Regions from separate parts of the Pseudanabaena minima str. Chao 2107 genome, predicted to be linked through region 1. Evidence: riboswitches for the same ligand, from Rfam matches in the RefSeq annotation. Region 1 holds a riboswitch; the other holds the start of a gene.
What was found. Region 1 has a riboswitch for cobalamin ahead of ABM313_RS19050 (hypothetical protein). Riboswitches for the same ligand answer to the same signal wherever they lie in the genome.
Positions count from the first base shown of each region.

Region 2: another riboswitch for cobalamin. It lies ahead of ABM313_RS11685 (HupE/UreJ family protein); the one in region 1 lies ahead of ABM313_RS19050 (hypothetical protein).

Region 1 covers NZ_CP159508.1:4,185,954-4,190,989, reverse strand. The annotation lists gene ABM313_RS19060 (WD40 repeat domain-containing protein) at 1-767, opposite strand, end outside; gene ABM313_RS19055 (P-loop NTPase fold protein) at 779-2,071, opposite strand; cobalamin riboswitch at 2,256-2,403, shown strand; gene ABM313_RS19050 (hypothetical protein) at 2,431-2,880, shown strand; gene ABM313_RS19045 (class I SAM-dependent methyltransferase) at 3,178-4,026, shown strand; gene ABM313_RS19040 (glutathione S-transferase family protein) at 4,229-4,891, opposite strand.
Region 2 covers NZ_CP159508.1:2,579,989-2,585,024, forward strand. The annotation lists gene cobG (precorrin-3B synthase) at 1-20, opposite strand, end outside; gene cobW (cobalamin biosynthesis protein CobW) at 136-1,176, opposite strand; gene ABM313_RS11685 (HupE/UreJ family protein) at 1,309-1,983, opposite strand; cobalamin riboswitch at 2,007-2,198, opposite strand; gene cbiE (precorrin-6y C5,15-methyltransferase (decarboxylating) subunit CbiE) at 2,309-3,526, shown strand; gene glyQ (glycine--tRNA ligase subunit alpha) at 3,730-4,644, shown strand; gene ABM313_RS11700 (15,16-dihydrobiliverdin:ferredoxin oxidoreductase) at 4,939-5,036, shown strand, end outside.

The DNA.
Region 1 (5,036 bases):
TCCCCCGATTGTCGCCAAAAGGCTAAACTCCTCTCAAATAAGGCTTTTGCCTTCCCAATTTCTCCCTCAGTCATCGCCATACAGCCAAAAGCAAAATCTAAACCTGCGCTAATTTCGTCACTAATCTCAATGGCTTGAGCCTCTAAATCTGCGATCGCCGTAATTAGTTCAAACTGTTGCAAACTTGCATCCCAATCGCCCAAACCTTGAGATTGCAAATAACGATCGAACGTAGCTCTGATTGAATCTTGCACCAGTTCCTTTAATTCCATCGCCTCAAGCTGAAACTCGATCGCCCCTGCCGTAGTCCAGTTCGCCAAATCACTCGCCTCACGGGTCAAAATATCCTGAGTGCGATCATTCAGCCACAGCACCATCGGAAATTCCAAACAATTCGCAAATTCTTCTCGTACTCGATTTGCCGACTTCAAAACCGCTTCGATTTCCGTAACCGCATACAACCCCAAAACCATTAATACCTTGGGCTTCTGCTCAATGGGCAATTGATGCACTTCTCCCATCAATTCCTGAATCGGCGCAAGTAAAGTCTTCGCGTCAGGTTTCAGTTCAAGTATCGCGATTGCAGTTTCAGGTAAACCATTCTCACCAAGTTGCGATCGCAAGTCCTGCAAAACCCGCTTTTGCAAAACCCGATAATTACACAAAGCGATCGACAATGAAAACCCTTGCGATCGCGTCACAATTCTCGTCAATCGACGCAAGGCATCGCGATTATTCTCTGCAATTATTTCGGTGCGATCGCTCATAGAATTTGCCTCTAATCATCCAAAATCGGATTTCGGTCAAACCAACTATTACCTTGATACTCATACTCAAACACAAACTGACTCTTGATTAGGGTTTGATATTCCGCCTCACCACGCACCCGTTTATCCTGTTGTACCTTCTTAATCAAATCCCATTCATCATCAGTGATTGTCTTTACCATTTTATTCCGTTCCTTAGCGATGATGCTCTCCACTAATTTGGCGGTAATCGGCGGATCATCCTGCTCTAGGCAACCATACAGCAATCGAAATAAATTGCGAACATGACCACCACTAGCTTGACATAGGCGATCGAGAGTTTTGGGACTATCGAATACTTTGTTTACAAACTCATCACTAATGCGTTGTACAGAATTAACCTTTGGAAATGCTCTCGCCATTACAATCTGTCTGAGTAGCGCCATTCCTGCCTCACACTCACTGCCATCTGCCAATCGCGCAGGAACCATCGGCAAAGTCTTAATATCCGTTCCAAATCGACTGGTCACGATCGCTGCATCATTGGAAAAAGTTAACAACAACGGCACTGTATAAACCACATGGCAATCCAACCCTCGCAACTGATCGCCCCGTTCAACAAACAAATATCCTGCCTTGGACTGCTCTTTAAGATCGATGCGATTTTCAATGCGATCGAGGTTATCCACAATCACGACTAAGCCTTTCTTGCCAGCAGCTTGCAGTCTCTCCTTAGCAGGCGCTAGTAACTCCTTATTAATGGAAGTAATAATGCTATTAGTGCGGGATTCCAACCGTTCGCGCATTTGCCGGCGCAATGACGGGCTGTTCTTGGCTTGGGCTGTAATCTCAGCAATCCCCACTGACAGCCTAAAGTTTGCGCTCAAATCGAGCTTCGTTTGCAAAATATCCTTCAGTTCGCCAAATAATTTTTTGAAATATTCGGGGATGATATTAATGCCCTCCTGTTCCAACCCTTTGCTGAGTTGACCTGCGATCGCTAACAAAATATCACTGGCATCAACATCACTTAGTTCCAACTGGCGATCGCATTCAAAATAAGCTACATGAAATTTTTTCTCGGTCAACTCATGCTTCAGCCGCAAAAGCTCCGTCGATTTGCCACAGCCAATATGTCCTGTAAATAGCTGACAGGTGGACTCATCGGGCGAAATTCGCACAATCTTACGGGACAGACTTTCAATTAACTTTTCACCCCGCACCGTTGAGAGGTCAACATAATAGCTGCGATCCTCTTCGTTACTAGAGTCGAGGGGATGCGTGGGATTGCAAGCCTTATAAAATCGCGAAAGTTCAAGATCCATAGTCGGATTTTAGGATGAGCCATATCAAGTGCTGCCTATCCTAATATAGCGGATGTAACCTGTCTATGGCAGTCCTAAATCATAGGCTTCGACACTTCGGCAAGCTCAGTGCATCGCTTCGCTCAGCCAGCGTTGATCGCTGGCTGAGCGAAGCCGAAGCCTCTCGTTTCGCCATAGATGTTATACTTTGACTTCAGCTTTCGGTTTTAGTGAGGAGCAGTCACTAAAAGTAATGGGGAAAGATTGGTGTAAGTCCAACGCTGTCCCGCAACTGTGATTTTCTGTTCAGCAACAGAAAAAGTCAGAACGCCCACCGAAGCTCATTTCAAATCCATAAATCTACATCTACGAGGTAATAGATGAAGTTAAAAGATAGCGACTGGCAAGGCAATTTTGGCTATTGGCAAAAAAGCTTTATTCACGCAAACCTAATGATGATTGGCTATGCGGCATGGCAAGGATTTTTGCAACATGGTCGCGGAGTCGTAGTTTGTGATATTGATCGCAGTGCGATCGCGCCCAGTAACACAGGTTTAGAAGTCACCCAATTCCAATCCCAATTTATTGCTGAACAAGAATTAATCTCTTCAATTCAAACTTTTTCTCTCGATCAAGAATTAATTACTGTGCTTGTGCAAGCGGTTGGGAATTATGCTCCAGACAAAGAGGTGGTTCTACTGATGAAAATGGAGCAGCATCTCGAAATTAATCTCTTCCAAAACCTGAAAATATTCCCCCCTGACTGTTACGAGCAAGTCAGCCGCCGTTGGGAAGAGTTTCAACCTTGCCTAGAAACCCATATTAAATGAGCGCAAAAAGCTGTAATTGCTGGTGTTCCGTGGATAGAATTCCTGAGATCATATAAGTCTAGGGCTGGCACGGGGGATTGCCACTACAGAATATAAATTATTGTAGTAGGTGCAAGCCCCCCGTGCCAGCGCTGTTACGCTAGCAGCAAGAAATTCATCATCTGAGTTCCACGTAACATCAGGAATTAAAGAACCGCTTTTTGTGAGGGCAGCTAAGCAGCTTTTACAAAAAATGCGTTCTTTATTAAGTATTAAGCTCCAGATTCATAATATGAAAACTGCTATATTAACTAATCTATGAACAATGTAATTCGCTACCAAAACGCTGCACTTCAGTACTACCGAGATCTGACAGGTTCTTCCTATCTTCACTATGGCTATTGGGAACCAATTCCTTCACCTACTGATGAGTTGACTGTCACTAAGCTGCGTGTCGCTCAAGAAGCCTATGCAACACATCTTCTATCTTTTCTCCCAACCGATATTCATACCGTTTTAGATGTCGGTTGTGGCAATGGCGATAATGCTGTGGCGATGATTGAGAAGGGTTTGCAAGTTGAAGGTCTAGCTCCCGACCCACTGCAACAAGCAAATTTCTTAGAACGCACCAAAGGCAAAGCTTTATTCCATGTCGATACCTTCCAAGAATTTGTACAAGATCCTGCGAAGTACTCTTCACAGCTTACCTATGACCTCATTCTATTTAGTGAAAGCACTCAATATATGTCGCCAGAAATGATTGCCGAAGGTTCGGCGGCGGTGACGAAATCTGGTAGTTATGTACTGTTAGCAGATATGTTGCGGAAAGATCCTGAATATAAAGAAGGGATGTTTTCCAACTGTCTGATTAATGCTGATTTGCATAGATCAATGGAGAAGGCTGGTTTTAAGTTGGTCAAGACTGATGATATTTCTGCACATATCGCCCCGACTCTAGATATTTGTGTGCAAAGTTTCCAAACCTTTGGAGTTTCCACGATGAAGTATATCGGCAATTTAATCGCGATCGCCGTGCCACCGATTTATAAAGTTCTGCGCTACTTTTTTGGTAAGTCAATCAAGAAATTGATTACTGAAGGGCTCCAAGCATCATCCCTTTTCCATAAGCATCTGTGCTATGAAATCCAGCTTTGGCAAAAGATCTAGTTGATAGTGATGGGCGCTTTGCGCCCGACTATTATTTACTGATGTTGCGTGGAAGGAATTTCTGTCATGTCGGAAGTCTAGGGTTGGCACGGGGGCACAGCCCCTACAAAATCTAAATTATTTAGGTAGGGGCAATCCCTCCGTGGTTGCCCTGCTTCCCTAGCAGCAAGAGATTTATAATCTGCGTTCCACGTAACATCATTTATTTAATCAATTCTGCTAAAAAGCTATTTCGCTTTCTGAGAAACTCATCCAGTAATTCGTAGTAATTTTCAGCAACAGCTTGCTGAACTGATAGTCTTTGTAATAGAGATTTGCGCCATGCATTAACCCTAGGAGTGCGATCGCTAAAGCCAAAATTTTGATAGCGATCAAAGGCGACGAAATAGCGAAAGATCGGTGCATAGACCGCATCAATTAGCGAAAACTTTTCACCAGCAAAGTATGGTGCTGCATTCAGTTGTGCTTCCAACAGTTCTAAATTTGCAATTAAATCTAAACGTTTTGCTTCAAAGGTTTCTTGATCCTTAGCCGCATAGAAACCCGCAATTTTGGCTAGTAGATTGGAACCAAACTCAATCCAAGAGCGATGTTTGGCTTTGGTTAAGGCATCTGGTGGATGTAGCGAGTCTGGGGTAATTTCATCGAGATATTCACAAATTACGGCGGATTCAAATAAGACTTCATCATCAACGATTAGAAGCGGAACTTTACCCAATGGCGAAATTTTGAGAAACCAGTCGGGTTTGTTGGCAAGGTCAATATATTCGCGATCGCAAGGAATTTGCTTTTCAAGCACAGTGATCAGCGATCGTTGTACGTAGGGACAAAGGGTATGGCTGATTAGCTTGAGTTTAGGCAACATGGCAATTTGTAAATGTGGCTAATGTTTGGATATAGTTGCATTTACACTAATTGCAATTGCAACTAAAATTAATTTAGCATATTTAGTTGCAATTGCAACTAAATATGGGGAAATCGCTTCGCAATTCTTCCATAAAGCCTATTTT
Region 2 (5,036 bases), 1.6 Mb from region 1:
ATAGCTGTAGTAGATTGCAATTTTTATTTCAGAAAAAATGTAGAGGTATAAGATCTCCGACTTTTTCTACGTAAGCAAAGATAATCATTGCATACGTAGAAAAAGTCGGAGATCTGAGGATTGTTTAGTAATAAATTAGAGCCTTAAAGCTGCTTCAATTTGCGATCGCTCTAAAGCCTGACCGATAAATACCAAACGGGTTTGGCGAGTTTCATCACTAGCCCATAGACGATCATAGGAAGTCTCAAGGCGATCGCCTACGCCTTGTAACACCATTCGCATCGGCTTGTTTGGGACATTTACAAAGCCCTTAATGCGATAGATTTCCTGATCGGCGATCGCTTGTTTTAGCGATGTTAATAACTGAGTCGGATCAAAGGCGCGATCGGTCACGATATTAATCGAATTGATATCATCATCATGCTCATGTTCTTCTTCATGATCATGATGACTCGGACGCGCATCGAGATTATCCTCAACCGCCGCATTAAAGCCCAATAGAATCTCCGAACTAATTTTGCCTTCATCGCAAGCGATCACTTTAACGCCATCGCGCAATTCTTGCTTAAGCCATGAATGGACTCTGTTTTGAGCTTCAACATCCACTAAATCCGTTTTTGTCAATAAGACCAAATCCGCACAGGCTAACTGATCTTCAAACAATTCTTCAATGGGAGTTTCATGATCGAGATTAGGATCTTCTTGACGCTGAGCATTGAGCGCATCAAGATCGCCTACCAATTTGCCACTAGCCACTGCCTCGCAATCAACTACAGCAATCACACCGTCAACCGTCGCGCCATTGCGAATCTCTTGCCAACGGAAGGCTTGAATTAAGGGTTTAGGTAAGGCTAAACCAGAGGTTTCGATGAGAATGCAATCAATGCGATCGCGTCTTTTTAACAACTCTTGCATCGTTGGCAAAAATTCCTCTTGCACCGTGCAGCAAAGACAGCCATTGGTTAATTCCACAATATTGGGCGTAACCTCTGTGCCATCTTCATCGCAAACACGACAAGAACGCAGTAAGTCTCCATCAATGCCGATCTCACCAAATTCATTCACCAGTACGGCAATCCGCCGACCTTGGTTATTTTGTAACTGCTCCCGAATGAGCGTAGTTTTACCACTGCCCAAAAAGCCAGTAATAACAGTTACAGGTATTTTCGCTGCCATAATTTTCTCTAAAAAACTTTAAAAGCCCATATTGCTGATAACCGATGGCTGAGCGAAGTCGAAGCCATCGGTTATTGCTAGAAAAATCAAATTAGAGGCAATTCATGAATTGCCTCTAATTTGAAAAATGATTTAACCCTTTGGCACTGGGAGAATCAGAGAAGAAAGATTAGATGCGAAAAATGCTGCACCGAATCCACAAATTACTAAACCTGCTGACTTGAGGCTAGGCGATACTTGAGAAAAGTCACCCTTGAGGACTTTCTGACCAACAAAGAAAGCTACACTCGAAATCACTAATTGAATCGTGGTAAAGCCTACTAAATAAGCCACTAAAGCGGTAGTTTGTGCTCCGAAGATCGCTTCACCGTAGGCATAACCATGAAATAGTCCCGCTACTGCCGACAGAGCAACCATGACGAGCAAGTTAGGACTATTCTTCATTGCCATCAAAATCCCAAATAGCAAAATCGATGCTGAAACAATGAGTTCAACTACTGGCAGAGATACACCTAGCAAGTGAATTCCCGTGCCAAGCATTGCCGACAAAACAAAGGATAAAGGAATAAAAACACCTTGAGGCTTAAGCGCTGCAAACAAACCGACAGCAACAATAAAGGCAAGGTGATCAACACCAATCACTGGGTGTGCCAAGCCTGACATAAAGCCTTCAAAAAAATTGCTGGGCATTCCGCCACCCATGGCATGATGTGCTGATGCAGGGCTAGCAAATACTAAGAGACTAAAAGCAAAGGCGATCGCTAATGCTTTAGATTGAACTGAAGCGAAAATCTTAGATAAATTCATACTCTGTAACTCGCAGATATGGACAAATTAAACTAGCTCTAGCGGGCATCCTGACTTTGGGAATAGTAATATCGTTTTCCTTCGGAAAACGATATTACTGAGGTATCCTTTACAGTTGCGGTACAGCGTTGGACTTTCACCAAACTTTCCCCATTTGCATTTTGTATCTTTGAAAAGAATTTTGGGCTACGAAGCTTAGAATCGAGTCATAGAAACAATTACATCTGTTAACGGCTGTTCCCCGTTAAAACTAGAACAGTCTTTGACTTTACAATAATTTGACTGCCTTGCGAAAAAATACTTAATAGATTTATAAATTTTGTCGATGACCAGTGAAAAATGGCTAAAGATTATTGGTATAGGTGAGGATAGTTTAGAGGTATTAAGCTCAGCAGCCCGATCGCTAATTGATACTGCTGAAATTTTAGTGGGCGGTGATCGCCATTTAGCGGTGTTGCCAGAATTGCCAGAAGATCAGCGATCACGCATAGTTTGGGCATCGCCGATTGAGTCAACCATTCAGCAAATTATTAATTTGCGTGGTAAATCGGTATGTGTCCTAGCTAGTGGCGATCCCCTTTGGTTTGGGATTGGCACAACTTTATTAAAGAGAATTCCCATTGAAGAAATTGCAATTATTCCCTCACTTTCTACTTTTAGCTTGATTTGTGCGCGATTAGGATGGTCATTGAATGAAGTAGAAACCCTGAGCCTATGCGGTCGTCCAGCTTCACTTTTCCAGTCTTATATTTATCCAAATGCTAAACTGTTAATTCTGAGTTCGGGAAAAGAAACACCGCAGATTGTGGCAAAGATTTTGTGCGGTCGCAATTTTAGCAATAGCAAAATTACGGTCTTAGAACATCTCAACGGAAATAAAGAACGGATTATTTCTACTGTTGCCAATCAATTTCAAAGCTTTCCTGAATTTGCCGATCTCAATGCGATCGCTGTGGAATGTATTCCCAATCCTGAAGCGAAAATTCTATCGCGGATGGTAGGACTTCCCGATGATGCTTTTTGTCATGATGGACAATTAACTAAACGCGAGGTCAGAGCAATTACCCTATCTACCCTTGCACCCAATGCTGGCGAATTACTTTGGGATGTGGGTGCTGGTTGCGGTTCCATTGGCATTGAATGGATGCGAAGTCATCCTCGTTGTCAAGCGATCGCCATCGAAAAGTCCCGTACCCACTTCATCGCTGAAAATGCGATCGCTCTCGGTACTCCTAACCTCAAAATTATCGAAGGCAAAGCTCCCGAAGTTTTGCAGGGTTTACCCACCCCTGACGCGATCTTTATCGGTGGTGGTGCGACTGTTCCAGATTTATTCGAGACTTGCTGGCAAAATTTGCGATCGCATGGACGCTTAGTTGCTAACGTGGTTACCCTTGAGGGAGAACAAAAATTATTTCAATGGCAACAGAAATATGGCGGTACGCTTACGCAAATCTCGATTAGTCGTGCCGAGGCGATCGGTTCTTTTCTAGGCTGGAAACCGATGCGTCCTGTTACTCAATGGGAAATAATTAAGACCTGACCAAATTTTATAAAGAGTATTGAGGCGGCGCAAAACGCTGCCTTAATACTCTTTAGGTTGATAATTTTTTAGTCAAGCAAACCAATAAATTACTGAAAGTGTTACTTTGCAACACTTTCAGTAATTTATTGATTAGGGTTGGGAAGATTTACGGTGCGATCGCTGATAGGATAAAAAACACTAGTGTTATTGCCCTGTACAGCATGGATTTTCAGTCGGTTATTTTGGCGTTGCAAAAATATTGGAGCGATCGCGGATGTCTGATTGCTCAACCCTACGACACCGAGAAAGGTGCTGGCACAATGAGTCCACATACTTTCTTGAGAGCGATCGGTCCTGAGCCTTGGAGCGTCGCCTATGTCGAGCCATGCCGTCGTCCCACCGATGGGCGCTATGGACAAAATCCGAATCGCTTACAACATTACTATCAATTTCAGGTAATTCTCAAGCCATCACCCGATGATGTGCTGGATCTATATCTCAATAGCCTCAAACATTTGGGCATTGATCCCGCCGATCATGATGTACGTTTTGTTGAAGATGATTGGGAATCACCGACCCTCGGTGCGTGGGGTGTCGGTTGGGAAGTGTGGCTAGATGGAATGGAAGTCACCCAGTTTACTTATTTTCAGCAGGTTGGCGGCTTAGACTGTCGTCCCGTTTCTGCGGAAATCACCTATGGGCTAGAGCGTCTAGTTATGTACTTGCAAGGGGTGGACTCGGTATACGACATTGTGTGGCGATCGCATCCAACGCTAGGCGACATTAAGTATGGACAGGTGCATCACCAAGGTGAAGTCGAGCATAGCGGCTACAACTTCGGTAACTTTGGCGGCAAGCCACAGGATTCTGACTTACTGTTCCAATTGTTTTTGCAATACGAAAAGGAGGCAGGACATTTATTAGAATCTGAACTAGTTTTACCAGCCTTTGACTACGTGTTGAAATGTTCGCATTCCTTTAACTTGCTGGATGCGAGAGGTGTAATTTCGGTGACTGAGCGGGTGCGCTATATCGGACGTATTCGTAATTTAGCTCGCCAAGTTGCCAAACTTTATTACGCCCAAAGGGAAGCATTAGGATTTCCTTTAGGTGCTGAGTTAGCAGTCTCAACCTAACACCAAAGATAATAGCGCCGCTATTATCTTTGCTTTTTAATAAATAAAGTCAGCCATAGGCTGGCTTTTTTATTAAGTACTGCTATAGCAATTCAAACCCCAAATAAATGAAAGCGGAGCAAAGCTTCGCCTTCATTTATTTGGGGTTTATGTTTTTACGTTGCTGTAGCTGCTTTTGTTAAGGATTATTAACTAGTTTCTCATATCCACCTTGGATAAAGAACTGATCTCGTATTGTCATGGATTAAGACTTTAAAAATGATTTTTACAAATTTGTAGTTGTTCATAAAATTCATGTATAAACCTTTTCTTGACTACCTAGAACAGTCTCTATTTCAAAGGTTTGACTTGCAAAGCCGTTTGATACCAGCAGGTTTAGAGTCTTGTGTCAG